Regions from separate parts of the Streptomyces sp. NPDC060031 genome, predicted to be linked through region 1. Evidence: riboswitches for the same ligand, from Rfam matches in the RefSeq annotation. Region 1 holds a riboswitch; the other holds the start of a gene.
What was found. Region 1 has a riboswitch for guanidine ahead of ACFWB8_RS00910 (DMT family transporter). Riboswitches for the same ligand answer to the same signal wherever they lie in the genome.

Region 1 (7,971 bases):
ACGGGCCCTACAGCTGTACGGCCCTACAGCTCTACGGTCCTACAGCTCCTTGCGCAGCGACGGCCCGCCGCCCTTCAGCCCCTTGCGCGACTTCGGCGGCTTGACCTTGACCTCCACCCCGCCCCAGAAGGCGAAGCCCGTCACGACCACCCTCGGGGCCCCCGGCTGCCGCGGCCCCGTGCCCTCGCTCTGGTCGAAGGCACCCATGACACCGATGCCCCGTAGATCGACCTCCACGCCCGGCGGCACCGTGATCTGGATGCCGCCCATGACCGCGACACAGGTGATCACGACCTCGGGCTCGGCGAAGTTCGCCTCGCGCAGGTCGAGCTCGCCGCCGCCCCAGAACGCCACCGCGTTGAAGCGGGCGGGCACCGTCCAGTTGCCCTTGCGCTGGAAGCCCGACATGACCGCGACGGCCGTGGCGGAGGTACCCGACCCGCCGATCCGGGCCGGCCAGGCGGAATCCGACCCGGCGTGACCCGCCACCGGGGACACCGGCGCGGCCCCGGTCCCGGCCGACGACGGCGCCGGCAGGTCCCGCGTCAGCGGCTCCAGTTCCGCGTACGTGCGGGACTTGTACGCCGCATCCAGCCGCTCCTCGAATTCCTCCATGTCGAGCCGGCCCTCGGCGACGGCGTCCCGCAGACGCTCCACCACCCGGTCCCGGTCGGCGTCCGACGCCCTCAGCTCCGGCAACGGCTTCTCCGGCCGCTCGTCACTCATGAGCACCAGCCTATGCAGTGATTCAGGGGAGTTGTATGACTTAGCCCTGACACCGACCCCCGGCTTATCCCTGATTTCCCCCCACCCGGACCCCCACCCGGCCCCCCGCCCAGCCCCCCGCCCGCCCGCCCGCCCGCCTCAGCTCCTCCCCGCGTACATCCGCGCGATCACGTCCTCGATGTCCGGCTCCCGTACCGACAGGTCCACCAGCGGGTACCGCGCCGCCACCGCCGCCACCAGCGGGGCCGCCGAAGCCTGCGCCGGGAAGGCCAGCCACTGCCTCGGCCCCTCCACCTTCACCACCCGGGCCCCCGCCACGCTGATCGGCGGCAGCTCCCGCTCCAGGTCCACCACCAGGGTCCGCTCGCTCTCCCCCGCCGCGCCCGCCGTGTGCAGCCCGCCCAGGGAACCGTCGTACATGAGGCGCCCGTGGTCGATCACCATCACCCGCTCGCACAGCTGCTCGATGTCCTGGAGGTCGTGCGTGGTCAGCAGCACCGTCGTGCCGAGCTCCTCGTTCAACTGCCGCAGGAAGCCCCGCACCTTCGCCTTGCTCACCACGTCGAGCCCGATCGTCGGCTCGTCCAGGTACAGCACGTCCGGATCGTGCAGCAGCGCCGCCGCGATGTCCCCGCGCATCCGCTGCCCGAGCGAGAGCTGCCGCACCGGTACGTCCAGCAGCTCGGCCAGGTCCAGCCGCTCCACGCAGCGCTCCAGGTTCTCCTTGAACCGCGCCGGCGGGACCCGGTACATCCGCCGCATCAGCCCGTACGAGTCCTTCAGCGGCAGGTCCCACCACAGCGTCGTGCGCTGCCCGAACACCACCCCGATCCGGTGCGCGAGCCGCATCCGCTCCCGCGCCGGGTCGATGCCCGCGACCCGCAGCCGGCCGCCGCTCGGCGTCAGGATCCCGGTGAGCATCTTGATCGTGGTCGACTTGTCGGCGCCGTTGGGCCCGATGTAGCCGACCACCTCGCCCCGCGCGACCTCGAAGCTGATCCCGTCCACGGCCCTGACCTGCCGTTTCTCCCTGCGCATCAGGCTCACCCGACGCCGTACGTCGAAGACCTTCTCGACCCCGTCCAGCTCGATCAACGCATCGGCCATCGCTCAGCTCCCCGTGCTTCGGTACGAACGAACTCCCGCGCGCCAAGCCAGCGACGCGGGCAGGAACACGACGAACGCCACCAGCGGGCTCGCGTACGCCACCCACCCCGGCAGCCCCAGCGGGTCCGGGCGCCCCAGAACGTGCAGCGCGGGCAGCCAGTTGACGAAGGCCAGCGGCACGACGAAGGTCACCCCGCGCAGCAGGTCCTTCGCGAACACCGTCGGCGGGTACTCCAGCATCGTGCAGCCCCCGTACGTGAAGGAGTTCACCACCTCCGCCGCATCCCCCGCGGCGAACTGGAACGCCGCGCCGGCCACCATCACCGCCCCGAAGATCCCCGCCCCGGCGATGACCATCACCGGCACCAGCAGCACCGTGGCGACCGTCCAGTCCACCTGCCCCGACAGCGCCCAGACCGACCAGCCCAGCACCCCCAGCCCCTGCCCGAGCCGGCCCAGCCGACGCAGCGCGAACCGGTCCGCCGCGACCTGCGCGAGCACGGGGACCGGGCGCACCAGCATGGTGTCGAGCGAGCCGTCGCGGATCCGGGCGCCGATCCGGGCGGTGTTGCCGAGCAGCAGGTCCGCCAGGCCCAGGGAGGCCGAGCAGGACCCGTACAGCAGGGCGATCTCGGGCAGCGTGAAGCCCCCGAGGACGTCCACGTGCGAGAACATGATGTAGATCGCGGCGAAGTCGAGGAGCGTGATCGCGGCGTTCCCGAAGGTCGACAGGAAGAAGGACGCCCGGTACGTCATGACCGACCGGATCCACATCGACACGATCAGCCCGTAGCCCCGCACCCCCTCCACGGCCCGGTTCCGCTGCCGCCCGCCGAGCGGGACGACGGCCGGGGCCGGCCGCTCCCGACCCGGATCCGGATCCGGATCCGGCTTCACGTCCACCGTCGCGTCAGCCACCCTGGACCACCACCTTCCGCGTCGCGGCCGACTGGACCAGCCGCCCCAGGCCCAGCAGTACGAGCGCCCACCCGGCCTGGAACCCCAGCGCCCGCAGCGCGCCCCCGGCCCCCGCGCCCATGCCGAGCAGCACGTCCAGCGGCACCTGGAGCATCGCCGCCCAGGGCAGGAGGCGTACGAACTCCCCGAAGCCGCCCGGGAACACGGTCAGCGGCAGCAGCATCCCGGAGAAGAAGATGGCGACGACGGTGGCCACCAGGTTGATCCCGGCACCGTCCATCAGCCAGAAGGCCGCGAGCCCCAACAGGTAGCGCACGGCGAAACTCACCACCAACGCCAGCACCACGGCCACCAGGAACAGCAGCCAGCGCACCGGATCCGCGGGCAGCGCCAGCCGGAACGCGAGCGCCCCGACCGCCATCGGGACCACCCCGCGGGCCACGAGCTGGAAGGCCGCCCGGCCCAAGTCGGTGGCGAGCCACCACGCCTGGAGGTCCACCGGCCGGTACAGGTCCACGGCGATGTCACCCGTCCGCACCCGTTCCTGGAACTCCTCCTGGAAACCGCCGCCGATCAGCGCGCCGGCGGCGAGCAGCGACTGGCTGACCCAGATGAAGGTCAGGGCCTGCGCCTGGTCGTAGCCGCCGAGCCCGGGGCGCTCGTCCCACAGCGCGATGAACGTGTAGGCGAGGATGAAACCGAAAGCGGTGTTGGTGAACACCCCCGCCGCGGTGGCCGTCCCGTATGTGGCGTACCGGCGGAACCCTCCGGCCGCGACGGCCAGGTGGAGACGCACTCTCTGGCGCACCGTATCCCTCCGTATCCCACGTCGTTCCTACGTCGGCCAAAGCGCGCGAGCTTAGTGCGGAGGGGCGAGCCACGGAAACGATTTACGCCCGTCCGGAGCGGAATCAGCGGCCATCGGGTAGACACCATGAGGTACAGATGTGGATAATTCGCACGGCGCCGAGGAGTCCCGGAGATGAGCGACCAGTCACCACCCCCCGGCTGGACCCCTCGTGACCCGGACACCCCCGAAGAACCCCGGCCCGAGAAGGCCGCGATGGCCGAGCAGCCCGAGAATCCCAAGCAGGCCGCGAAGGCCACGAAGGCCAAGCGCGAACGGACCGGCTGGCGCCGCGCCCTCCCCACCTGGCGCATGGTCGTCGGCGGACTCCTGCTGCTCGCCGTGCTGCTGGGCGGCGCCCTCGTCGCCGGCTACCTGCTGGTCGACATCCCGCCCGCCAATGCCGCCGCCACCGCGCAGTCCAACCTCTACCTCTACGCCGACGGCTCCCAGCTCGCCCGCGACGGCGAGGTGAACCGCGTCAACGTCCCGCTCTCGCAGATCCCGCGGACCGTCCAGGAGACCGTACTGGCCGCAGAGGACCGGGGCTTCTACTCCGAACGGGCGGTGGACCCCGCCGCGATGCTCCGCGCGGCCTGGAACACCGCGACCGGCAAGGGCACCCAGTCCGGCTCGACCATCACCCAGCAGTACGTCAAGAACTACTACTTGGGCCAGGAACAGACGATCAAACGCAAGGCCAAGGAGTTCTTCATCGCGATCAAACTGGGTCGCGAGAAGTCGAAGGACTACATCCTCGAGGGCTATCTGAACACCAGCTACTTCGGCCGCAACGCCTACGGCATCCAGGCCGCCGCACAGGCCTACTACGGCAAGGACGTCGGCAAACTCACCACAGCGGAAGGCGCGTACCTCGCCACCCTCCTCAACTCCCCCAGCGCCTTCGACGTCCTCTCCCACCCCCAGAGCCGCCCCCGCGCCCTCGCCCGCTGGAACTACGTACTCGACGGCATGGTCAAGAAGAACTGGATGACCGCCACCGAGCGCGCGGCCACCACCTTCCCCGAACCCGGCAAGGTCCGCGCCGCCGCAGGACTCTCCGGGCAGCGCGGTTACCTCGTCGAAGCCATCAAGGACTACATCGTCGAGAACAGGATCCTCGACGACAAAACCCTCGCCGAGGGCGGCTACCGCATCACCACGACCATCGACAAGCGCCGCCAGAACGCCATCGTCGACGCCGTCAACGACAAGGTGGTCAGCGAACTCGACCCCGAGAAGCGCAAGGCGGACCGCCTCGTGCGCACCGGCGCGGTCTCCATCGACCCGGCCACCGGCAAGGTCGTCGCCCTGTACGGCGGCATCGACTACACCAAACAGTTCGTCAACAACGCCACCCGGCACGACTACCAGGTGGCCTCCACCTTCAAACCCTTCGTCTTCGCGGCCGCCGTGCAGAACAACTCCCGCACCCAGGACGGCCGCACGATCACCCCGTACACGATCTACAACGGCGACAACAAGCGCCGCGTCGTCGGCACCCGTATTCCCTACGCACCGGAGAACGAGGGGCAGCTCAGCTACGGGAACATCACCGTCAACACCGCCACCGACCTCTCCGTCAACGCCGTCTTCGCGCAGATGGTCGTCGACGTCGGCACCGCGAAGGTCAAGAAGACCGCCATCGACCTCGGCGTCCCCGCCGACACCCCGAACTTCGACGCCGTCCCGGCCATGGCGCTCGGCACCATGCAGGCCAGCGTCCTCGACATGACCCAGGCGTACGCGACCCTCGCCGCGCACGGCCGGCACACCCCGCACACCTTCCTGGAGAAGATCACCAAGGAGGGCGACACCATCGCCCTCCCCGACCGGGGCGCGAACGAGGCCGTCAGCCGCGAAGCCGCCGACACGACCACGTCCATGCTGGTCAGCGTCGTGGACAACGGCACCGGTACGGCCGCACTCGCCGCCGGGCACCCCGCCGCCGGCAAGACGGGCACCGGGGAACTGGACCGCTCCGCCTGGTTCGCGGCGTACACCCCGGACCTGGTCACGGTCGTCGCGATGATGGGCCAGGACCCGGACACGGGCACCCTGGAGTCCCTGTACGGCGCGCTCGGCGAGGCCCGTATCGGGGGCGGCGGCTACCCGGCCCAGATCTGGGCGCAGTACACGAAGACGGCCCTGGAGGGCACGGACCCGGTGGACTTCGACCTGGAACTCATGCCCGGCGCGGACCGGCCCCCGCCGCCGGTGACCCCCAGCACCCCGCAGCAGACCCCGGACGACGACTCCTCGGCCCCGCCGGTACGGCCGAGCCCCCCGACCGGGGGCCAGACCCAGGGCGGGCAGAACAACGGAGGTCAGAACAACGGCGGCCAGACCCAAGGGGGCCAGAACAACGGCGGCCAGAACAACGGGGGCCAGACCCAGGGCGGCCAGAACAACGGGGGCCAGACCCAGGGCGGGCAGACGCAGGGCGGCCAAACGCAAGGCGGCCAGACAACCGTCGGTCAGACGACCGGAGGCCAGACGACCGGCGGTCAGAACAACGGCGGTGCCACGGCCGGAAACCCGGCCGGCACCACCGAAGGCCTGCGCCCCCGCCCCCCGGCGGACCTACTCGAATAGCCCGGCGCTCAGTGACCGGAGGTCGCCTTCAGCCCCACCACGGCGACCAGCAGCAGACAGATGAAGAAGATCCGGGAGGCGGTGACGGGCTCACCCATCACCGCCATGCCGAGCACCGCCGCCCCGGCCGCACCGATGCCGACCCACACCCCGTACGCCGTACCGATCGGCAGGGTTTTGACGGCGATCGAGAGCAGCACCATGCTGGCGACGATGCCGGCGCCCGTGAACACACTGGGCCAGAGCCGGGTGAAGCCTTCGGTGAATTTCATGCCGATCGACCAGCCGACTTCGATCAGACCGGCGACGATGAGAAGAACCCAGGCCATGACGGCCACCTCCGGGACGAGAGCGAACGGGGTGCGTCGTCTTTGCAGTCCAGCCACCCGGTACGGCGCGTCTCGTCGGGGTACCCCTCCACCCTAGCAAAGGGCGGGCAAAACGCACGAAAAGGGCCGGTGACGGTGGTCACCGACCCTTCTCACAGGTCACATCAGAGGTACAGCCCGGTGGAGTCCTTCGACCCCTCCAGCCGCTCCGCGGCCACGGCGTGCAGGTCCCGCTCGCGCATCAGCACGTACGTCGCCCCGCGCACCTCCACCTCGGCCCGGTCCTCGGGGTCGTACAGCACCCGGTCGCCCGGCTCCACGCTGCGCACGTTCTGCCCGACCGCGACCACCTCGGCCCAGGCGAGCCGCTTGCCCACCGCGGCCGTCGCCGGGATCAGGATGCCGCCGCCCGAGCGCCGCTCGCCCTCGGGCGAGTCGGACTTCACGAGCACCCGGTCGTGCAGCATGCGGATGGGGAGCTTGTCGTGCGTGGTGGTGGTGGTCTCGTCGCTCACGCCCCGAACCTACCTCAGCGCCTGCGCCGCGCCGACAGCACCAGCAGCCCGGCCACACCCACCGCGACCAGCGCGACAGGAACGATCCGCTCGACGCGCGGGGCCCCGTCATCGTGCCGCAGCCCGTTGCGCAGATCGGTCACCAGACGGTTCACGGCGACCACGGCCCGCCCGGCGGTGTGGTCCACGATGCCGACGGCCCTGGCCTTCGCGTCCCCGATGATCGTCTTCGGGTGCATGCGCACGCCGATCTCATCGAGGGTATCGGCGAGCTGCTCGCGCCTGCGGACGATGTCCGCCTCGATCTGTGCGGGGGTCCTGGCTTCCGACACCGCGCTGCCTCCGTCGTCGTGGTCTGTGGGGGCGTAGTCCGCCATGAACAGTCTGTCAGCTTAGTCTCGAGACATATCGATCCCCTCCCGAGGAGACTTCCGACATGAGCGAGCGACTTCAGCCGGGCGACACCGCCCCTGCCTTCACCCTGCCCGACGCGGACGGCAACAAGGTCTCGCTCGCCGAGCACAAGGGCCGCAAGGTGATCGTGTACTTCTACCCGACCGCCCTGACCCCGGGCTGCACCAAGCAGGCCTGCGATTTCACGGACAACCTGGACGTGCTGGCCACGGCCGGCTACGACGTCATCGGCGTCTCCCCGGACAAGCCGGAGAAGCTGGCGAAGTTCCGCGAGAAGGAGGCCCTGAAGGTCACGCTGGTCAGCGACCCGGAAAAGGAGACCCTGACCGCCTACGGCGCGTACGGCGAGAAGAAGCTGTACGGCAAGACGGTCACCGGCGTCATCCGCTCCACGGTGGTCGTGGACGAGGAGGGCAAGGTCGAGCACGCCTTCTACAACGTGAAGGCCACGGGCCACGTAGCCAAGATCATCAAGGACCTGGGAATCTGACCCGCCCCCTCCCGAACGGAGCGGCCCGCC
Region 2 (7,971 bases), on a different contig from region 1:
AGCCGACGCCTGCGGTGTCCAAGGCCTGGTTGAGTTCGCTGAAGGCTTCGGGCGACAGGTCGTTTTCGGCCAGGCCGAGGTGGACTTGCGCGCTCAGCTTGGGGACCAGGCGGTGCGGGCTGTCGGGCGCGTCGGTGACCAGGGGGCCGGGGTGGAATCCGGCGACGGCGGCCACCTGGTCGGGGTGGGCTGCTGCGGTGCGCATCGCCAAGACGGCGCCCATGCAGTAGCCGATCACGGCGACCGGTCCGGTGCTGACCTCGGGCTGGGCGGTGAGGAACCTGAGGTAGGCGTCGGCGTCGCGCAGGGCACGTTCGGTGGTGTGCGCCTCGATCAGGGGCATCAGTTGGGCGAAGACCGCGGGCCGGATCTCTTTTGTCAGGTACGCGGGAAGTTCGATCACCGGCGCCGGGCCGTGCCGGTAGTAGAGGTTGGGGACGAGCACGTAGTAACCGTGCTCGGCCAGTTCGCGGGCCATCTGCTCCAGCACGGGCCGCACGCCGATGGCGTCCATGTACAGCAGCACCCCCGGGTGCCGCTCGCCACGGTCGGGTAAGGCGACGAAGGCATCGGCCTGGCCGTCGGTGGTGGGTATCCGCAGCGTCTTGGCGGGCATGGCGAATCTTCCTTCCCAGGACTGACGCAAGTACGCAGCCCCTACCGGGGGTTGGGGGCAACCCGAGAGCAACGTAGCCGATCAACCCGACCGGGGCACCGCTCCCCCCTCATGGGCGCGGACCAGGTCCAGGTACTCCGCCGCCAGGCGGTGGCAGTCGCCGGGCCACCGCGCGGAGACGTAGTTGCCGTCCTTCACGGCGAAGCCGCGTCCGGGCCGGGCTGCCGTGTCGCGGACGGGCAGCGGCGGGCCGGCGAGGAAGTGGCTCGGATCGGCGAGCGCCGCGGTGACCTCCTGCTGCACGGTGGTGCGGTACGTGCGGTAGTAGCGCCCCAGCCAGAACCGGGTGAGGTTCCATCCGGTCAACTCCAGCAGGGTCGTCAACGCCGTCGTCCGCCGGCCGTGGAGCACCGATCGCCCGGTGGCGGGATCCTTCGCCCGGGCGGCGAGCAGCACGCCGTGGCAGACGGCCCCCACCGGCAGCCCCTGGGTGAAGGCCCGGGCGAACAGCCCCTGGGCGGTGGCGTCCTCGAGCAGCGTCCGCATGCCCGCGGCGTGGCCGCCCGGCACGAAGAGGCCCGTGATGTCCGCCGGGTCGACATCCGCGTACGAGGAGGGGGCGAGGAACCAGGGGTCCTCGGTGAGGCGCCGGTAGGTGGCGAGCTCGTCGCGGCGGGTCATCAGCCAGGGCGACAGCCAGGAGAAGCCGAGGTCCGTGAGCCGGGGGTCGGCGAGCGCGACCTTCCCGCCGGGGGTCGCGAACCGCACCTCGAAGCCGGCGGCCCGCAATGCGGCCCAGGGCAGCGCCGCCTCGGTGGGGTCGTAGTCGCCTGCGGGGAGCAGGAAGAGAATCACGGCGTACTCCTCTGAGCGGTGGTGATCAGGGCAGGCAGCACTCTTCCCCGGCGCTCCGTGAGCCCCTATGGGCCCCTATGGGCCTCTGATCCCCTCGGTGTCCGAAGGCCGACCTTAGGGGCGGCCCGCGGCGCCGTCATTCACTCCGGCGGCCAATCCGTTGACTCTCCGAACCCGCCCGCCCCCGGCAGCCGGCCCGCCGAAGGCCAACAGCCGACAGCCGACGGTGTTGACGGGGGTGGCGTGCCCGCATTGACTGGCGGCCGTGTCCACCATCGAGCCGCCCTCCGTCACCGCGTGCTACGCCCTCGCCGTCCTGAGCGCCACGGCCGGGAACACCAGCGGGTCCGGTTCCTGGGCCTTGCCCACGGACCGACTGGAGTTCGGCGAGATGCGCACCCTGTGGGACGCGGTGCTCGGTGCCCGGGATGCCGGCCCGCACACCGGGCTCCTCGTGGGCGACCGCATCCGGCCCGACGCCCTGCACATCCTGGGCCACCTCGTCCTCACCTGCGCCAGCCTCGCGGACGCCGCACAGGCAGCCGAGCGCTACCACCCACTGGTGAGCCAGGCGGGCACGGTGACCCTGGACCGCCGCAGCAGCGTCAGCCGGGTCTGCTACCGGCCGACCGTCGCCCCGGCGGCCATGCACCCCCAGCAAGTGGAGGCGGTCGTCAGCAGCATGGTGCGGGCGGCCCGCTGGGTCGCCGGCGACGACTGGGCACCCCTGGCCGTGTCGTTCGCCCACCCTCGTACGGGCTCGGCAGAGCCCTACGCCCGCGTCCTCGGCTGCCCCGTCACCTTCGACGCCCCGCAGAACGCGATCACGGTCGCCAACGAGGACCTCGACAGGCGCCGCCCGCTCTACGACCCGGCGCTCAACGCCCTGCACCGGGCCTACGCCGAGCGGCTCCTGCACCAGCTTTCCGCGGCCACGACCGTCGCCCAGCGCGTACGGCAGTGGTTGGAGCACGCCGCGCTCGAGGACGCCGGCCCCGAGGGCCCCGCCAAGGAGCTCAACCTCAGCGTCCGGACCCTGCGCAGAGCCCTGAACGCCGAGGGCACGTCGTGGCGCGCGCTCCTCGACACCGCCCGCCACAGCCGGGCCGGGCGGCTGCTGGAGACCACGGCCCTGCCGCTGGACCGGATCGCCCCCCTCGTCGGCCTGAGCGGCGCGACGGCCCTGGTCCGTGCCTTCACCCGGTGGGAGGGCATGCCTCCGGGGGCGTACCGCAGCCGGCGCCGGCCCGCGCGTCCGGATCGCGACGAGGTCGGCAGCGGGTGAGGAACGTCACCGCGGGCCCGGCCCCGGCCGGTCGCCCGCGTTGCTAGTTTGTCCGGCGGCCAGGTTTCAGGCCCCGGACGAGATGCGCCGTACCCGGTTACGCACGACGACGCGCGCGGTGCTGCACGAGCAGCGCCGTCCGCTGTCCGCACCGGGGCAGCGTCCTCGTCGAGCAAGATGGGCCGAACGCCATGACCGTGCCACTCACCCGCAGCCTGTACCGGACGACCGCGCATGCCGCCGGGGGCCGTACCGGATCCGTCCGCACGGACGACGGGCGCCTGGACGTCCGCCTCGCCCCGCCGCGCAAGAAGGTGCCCGGAACCACCAACCCCGAGCAGCTGTTCGCGGCCGGTTTCGCCGCCTGCTTCACCTCAGCGCTCGCGGAGGTCGCCGCCGAGTTCGGGGCGGACGCCTCCGCCGCGCGCGTCGCCTGCGAAGTGCAGCTCGGCACCACGGACACGCCCGCGGGCTACGGCCTCGCGGTGGCCCTCACCGTCAGCCTGCCGGGGTGGCGGGCTGCGGACCTCCAGCCCCTGCTGCACCGGGCGGACGAGGTCTGTCCGTACTCGCAGGCCGTACGCGGCAACGTACCGCTGACGCTCCTGGCCGTGGACGACCCCGCCGCCGATGACCGCGCCTGAGCCGGAGCCGGAGCCGGCGGGCCGCTTCCCGGACGGCCCCGGCGTCCCGGTGCCCGAGCACGGCGCCTGGCTGCGGCGCGGCATCAGCCGCAACGGCGGGCCCCTTCTCGAGGAACGTGAAGCGGTGTGGCTGCAGGCCGGCCCGTACTACGCCGACAGCCGGGGCTTCGCCGGTACGACGTCTTTCGACGGCTCCCGGGTGCACTTCCACCACCTCACGGGCGAGCCCGGCGAAGACACCGGCACCTTCCGGTGGGAGGGTACGGATCTGGTCGAGCGGGGCACCAACCCGGACGGCAGCACCTTCCTCGAGCCCGCTCCGCCGCCACCGTCCGGATCTCGTCCTGCATCCGCGTCCGGGCGGGCGCGATCACCTCGCGTTCGAGCCGGGCCCACTCCTGCAGGTACGCGCGGCTGAACTCGGCGCGGCGTCCGAACGCGCCCTTCGCGGTCTCCAGTACGTCGGCCAGAACCTTGGCGTGACCGGCACACCGCAGGAGCAGCAGCCGCACGCGGGAGCGTTCGATCCGCTCGCCGAAGGGGCCGACGAGGTCGTCCAGGGCCTGGCGCAGGGCTGCGTAACCGCAGCGTTCCAGCTCGCTCTGGAACGTGCTGTCGGCGGCCAGTGCCGGTTGCCGCTGGCGACGCGCGACCAGTCGTCGTGCTTCGTGGGAGTCGTACAGCACGATGTCCGTCAGATGTGCCCCGAGGTTCTCGCGCAGTACGTCGACCACGCCGCCCGGTCCGGTGAGGCGCGGATCGCGGTGCGGGTCGTAATCCGGATCGTCGTCGCGGTCTTCCATGGACCTGGTGACGACTCCCAGGACCGCTTCCCTCCGGTTCGCGAGCGCGCGGGCGAAGACGCCGGCCTCCCCGGCGTTCCCCGCGCTCTCCGGATAGAAGGTCCACAGGACCAGATCCGACTCGTCCTCCCGCAGGTACCGCAGCGTCACGTCTTCGAACGCTTGCAGACGATCGGCGAGGCCGGGCGTGCTGATGAGCCGGAGCCTGCGCAGCAACGGCTCGCGCAGGTACAGCCGCACTTCACGGCAGGCCACCTGCTGCTCGCTCAGCGGCTTCTGCTGGCGCAGGAACTCGACGCCGTGCCCGACCGATTCGAACCGGGTGACGGTGCCGTCGGGCCATACGCGCTCGGCGTACTCCTCCGGAGCACCGTCGTCGAGCGGGTTGAGGACCGCGACCACACCGTCGGTCGGCTTGCTGTCGGTGATCAGCAACTTCCGTCCGAGCAGGGAATTGATCAGCGACGACTTCCCGGAGGAGACCTGTCCGATCACCATGACGGACAGCGTTGCCGACACGCGGTCGACGACCCGGTTGGTCCAGTCCCGGTCGAGGACCTCTGACCGGGGATCCAGTTCGATCTCCGCCTCCGCCACGAGGCACCGGGCCTCGTCCGCCATCACCCCCAGGCTCGCGATGTCCTTGTCCCGTCGAAGATCTGACCAATGGAACGTCACCCGCTGCCCCCTCGTCCGCGCCCCCCACTGCGAGTCCACCATGAATGTGGCCACCGTCACTCCCGGCCAAACGGCGGCGTCCGGTGAGGCCGGGCCCGAACACGCGCAGGCCGCCCGTAGACAAGGAGACCAAGTGCGGCAGGGCTGGCGCCGAGAGCGAGCAGCCGCTCCAGCTCGGCGTCCTGGTCGCGGTCGGTGGGGCTGACGTCGATGTGCAGTCGGAGCTTCCCGGGCCGCGGGTCGCTGCACCACGCACAGGCACTCCTCTGCCTGGCCAGACGCCGGGCCGATGCTCCACGGACACCTCTCCGGCAGAGCACCCCTCAGGTCAGGGTCGAGGACGTGCCTGGCCGCGACGAGGCAACTCGGTGCCAGGCGGCGCGGGCCATCCGGGCGGGAGGCCCGGCCCGTGCGGCATGGCGTCCAGCATTGCGGTGCCCCGCGGCGGATGCTGATGCCTCCCCCGCAGGAGAGGCCCGTGAGTGATCCCAGCCCCCGCGTGATCCCGAGGCCGGCATCCGCCTCGGCGGGCAGTGACATTCCCGCTCCTGGTGTCATCGGCATCGGACTCGCCGCAGTGCTGACGTTCGCGCTCGCCCAGGGCTCGTGGCAGTGGTTCGCCACGTTCATCGGGGTGACGCTCCTCGCGGTGATGCTCGCCTTCCAGCGCCGGGCGCAGTGGACGCCGGGCATCCGCTCGGCCTACATGCGCGGCCTGGTCGCGTACGCACTGGTCATCGGCCTCTGCGTGGCAGTCGCGCTCGCCCCCCTGCTGCAGCGCCGGGCCTGGCTGTTCCCGATGCCGGGCACGCGCAGCGACTGCGAACTGCTGGGCAGGTACCAGGCCCTCCAGGCAGAGGCCGCACTCGGTGACCTGGCCGGCCGTGACGGCACGGCCCTGGCGTTCACACAGGACGTCCAGGCCCAGAAGGCCGTCGCCGAGTGCCTCGCGGCCACCACGACCCTGTGGCTGCCCCTGTACGGGGTAGGGGCGGCAGTGCTGGTGGGGACGGGTGCCTGGCTCCGCGACCGGGCCCGGGCCCGGCGGCTGGGCGAGCGCGAGGTCCAGTCCTCCTGACGGATCGTCCCCTGTCCGCGAGTCGGTTCGTTCGAGGGGTGTGATGGCTACTCGGGGCTCCGAATTCTGTTGAGCAATCTCGTCCAGGCGAGCCAGGGCCCCGATCAGCCCGGTCAGGCGCCTGCTGAGGAGTTCGTACGGCGGCTTCCCAGACGGGGACCGCGCCAGTCCAGGCACAGGACCGTGGCGTCGTCTTTCGGCGGGTGGCCGTTGTAGGCGCAGGTGACCGCGGCGACCAGCGTGCGCACGACCTCGCGCGGGTGCTCGGCTGCGGTCTTGCGGAGGAGGCCGTGCAGGTCGACTGTTTCCGCTTCGCGTTCTTGCATGCCGTCGGTGTAGAGGACGAGGCGGTCACCGGGGCGCAGATCGAGTTCCTGCACCTGGTACGGGCCCTGCACCGCGACGCCGAAGGGCATGTCCACCGCCAGGGTCAGCTCGTCGACCGTGCCGTCGCGCAGCCGCAGCGGCCAGGGGTGGCCGGCGTTGACGAGCTGGGCTCTGCTCCCGTCCAGGGCGATGCGCAGCAGCTGGCCGGTGGCGAAGGTCCGGTGGCCGTGGTCGAGGAGGGCCTGGTGGGTCTGGCGGGCTTGTTCGGCAAGGTCTGTTCCGGCTCGGCGGGCGCCGCGCGAGGCGTTGACCAGGAGAGTGGCCATGAGCGAGGCGTCGACGTCGTGGCCCATGGCGTCGGTGACGGACAGGTGCAGGGTGTCGTTGTCGAGGCTGTAGTCGTAGGTGTCACCGGCGATGTCGGAGGCCGGGACCAGGGCGCCGGCGAGGGCGAACTCGGCGGCATCGCAGGACGCGGCCGAGGGCAGGAGCTGGCGCTGGATTTCCGCGGCCAGGCTGACCGACGTGGTGCGGTTTCCCCAGTGGTAGAGGTCGGTGAAGCGGCGGTCGGTGACGATGATGTACGCCAGCGCCCGCGCGGCTTCCTCGACCTGCTCCAGCACATCGGGCGTGACCCGGGTGAGGAACAGCTCCAGTACACCGATGGTGTCGCCGCGGTTCGTGACCGGGGCGAGCACCCGCCGCCCCTGGGCTCCCTCCGCCGCCAGCACCAGCTCCTGGCTGCGCAGGACCTCGTCGTAGACGCTGCTGCCGACGAGGGGAACCTGTTCGGCACGGTGCTCCTGTGCCGTGGCCGCCGTCTCGTTGACCCGCAACAGGCGGCGACCGACGACGTCGACGAACAGGAACGACACGTATCGCGCACCGAACCGGTCGCGCAGATTGCGGGCCACGACATCAAGCGAGTGCACCGGCGCGGCGTCCTCCGCCGCTGCCAGCACCTCAGTCAGTCCGAGCCGATCACGCGCCACGTCAACCTCCGTGAGTTACGGCTTCCCTTCCCGCGAACTGACGAAATCACAAGTGCGACACGTGCTGCAGCCCGTACGCGCCGCGGCACGGAACCCGATCAGATCCCGGTCTCGGCCGTCTCGGCCGTCTCAGGCCGCGGCCGTCGGGTCCGCCGCGGCGGCGCGGCGGTGTTCGGCGTTGATGCGCTGGGCTTCTTCGAGCTGGTCTTCGAGGATGACGATGCGGCAGGCGGCCTCGATGGGGGTGCCCTGGTCGACGAGTTCGCGGGCGCGGGCGGCGATGCGCAGTTGGTAGCGGGAGTAGCGGCGGTGTCCGCCTGCGGAGCGGAGCGGGGTGATGAGGCGGGCTTCGCCGATGGCGCGGAGGAAGCCCTGGGTGGTGCCGAGCATCTCGGCGGCCCGGCCCATGGTGTACGCGGGGTAGTCGTCGTCATCAAGACGGTCGAACGAGTCGTCTGCGGTCATTTGCACCTCTCTCATGGAACGCGTGGAGGGGCCCTGGCGCCATATGGCACCAGGGCCCCGAAGGAACTTCTACACCATCTGCCGGCCCTGGTACTGCGCCGACCTCCTGTGTCCGCCGACCCGGCCTGCGTGCTGCCGGGGATGCGGGGATCGCGGTTGCTTGACCGGAGACCACCTCGCTATCGATGTCCTGCGGTACCCGGGGCTCAAAACTCCGCCCGGGCGATC

Region 2: it holds a riboswitch for guanidine, as region 1 does, so the genes downstream of both, ACFWB8_RS33030 (Ohr family peroxiredoxin) here and ACFWB8_RS00910 (DMT family transporter) in region 1, are expected to answer to the same signal.

Annotation. Positions count from the first base shown of each region.
Region 1 covers NZ_JBHWVM010000002.1:30-8,000, reverse strand. The annotation lists gene ACFWB8_RS00935 (DUF1707 domain-containing protein) at 40-726, opposite strand; gene ACFWB8_RS00930 (ATP-binding cassette domain-containing protein) at 865-1,833, opposite strand; gene ACFWB8_RS00925 (ABC transporter permease) at 1,837-2,607, opposite strand; gene ACFWB8_RS00920 (ABC transporter permease) at 2,744-3,559, opposite strand; gene ACFWB8_RS00915 (transglycosylase domain-containing protein) at 3,734-6,193, shown strand; gene ACFWB8_RS00910 (DMT family transporter) at 6,202-6,522, opposite strand; guanidine-III (ykkC-III) riboswitch at 6,553-6,631, opposite strand; gene ACFWB8_RS00905 (co-chaperone GroES) at 6,687-6,989, opposite strand; gene ACFWB8_RS00900 (DUF3618 domain-containing protein) at 7,052-7,369, opposite strand; gene bcp (thioredoxin-dependent thiol peroxidase) at 7,474-7,941, shown strand.
Region 2 covers NZ_JBHWVM010000115.1:6,830-14,800, forward strand. The annotation lists gene ACFWB8_RS33015 (dienelactone hydrolase family protein) at 1-616, opposite strand, end outside; gene ACFWB8_RS33020 (type 1 glutamine amidotransferase domain-containing protein) at 698-1,471, opposite strand; gene ACFWB8_RS33025 (AraC family transcriptional regulator ligand-binding domain-containing protein) at 1,737-2,756, shown strand; guanidine-III (ykkC-III) riboswitch at 2,810-2,872, shown strand; gene ACFWB8_RS33030 (Ohr family peroxiredoxin) at 2,948-3,400, shown strand; gene ACFWB8_RS33035 (dynamin family protein) at 3,616-4,881, opposite strand; partial or broken gene ACFWB8_RS33040 (VOC family protein) at 5,010-5,201, opposite strand; gene ACFWB8_RS33045 (hypothetical protein) at 5,360-5,959, shown strand; gene ACFWB8_RS33050 (PP2C family protein-serine/threonine phosphatase) at 6,073-7,278, opposite strand; gene ACFWB8_RS33055 (MerR family transcriptional regulator) at 7,408-7,743, opposite strand.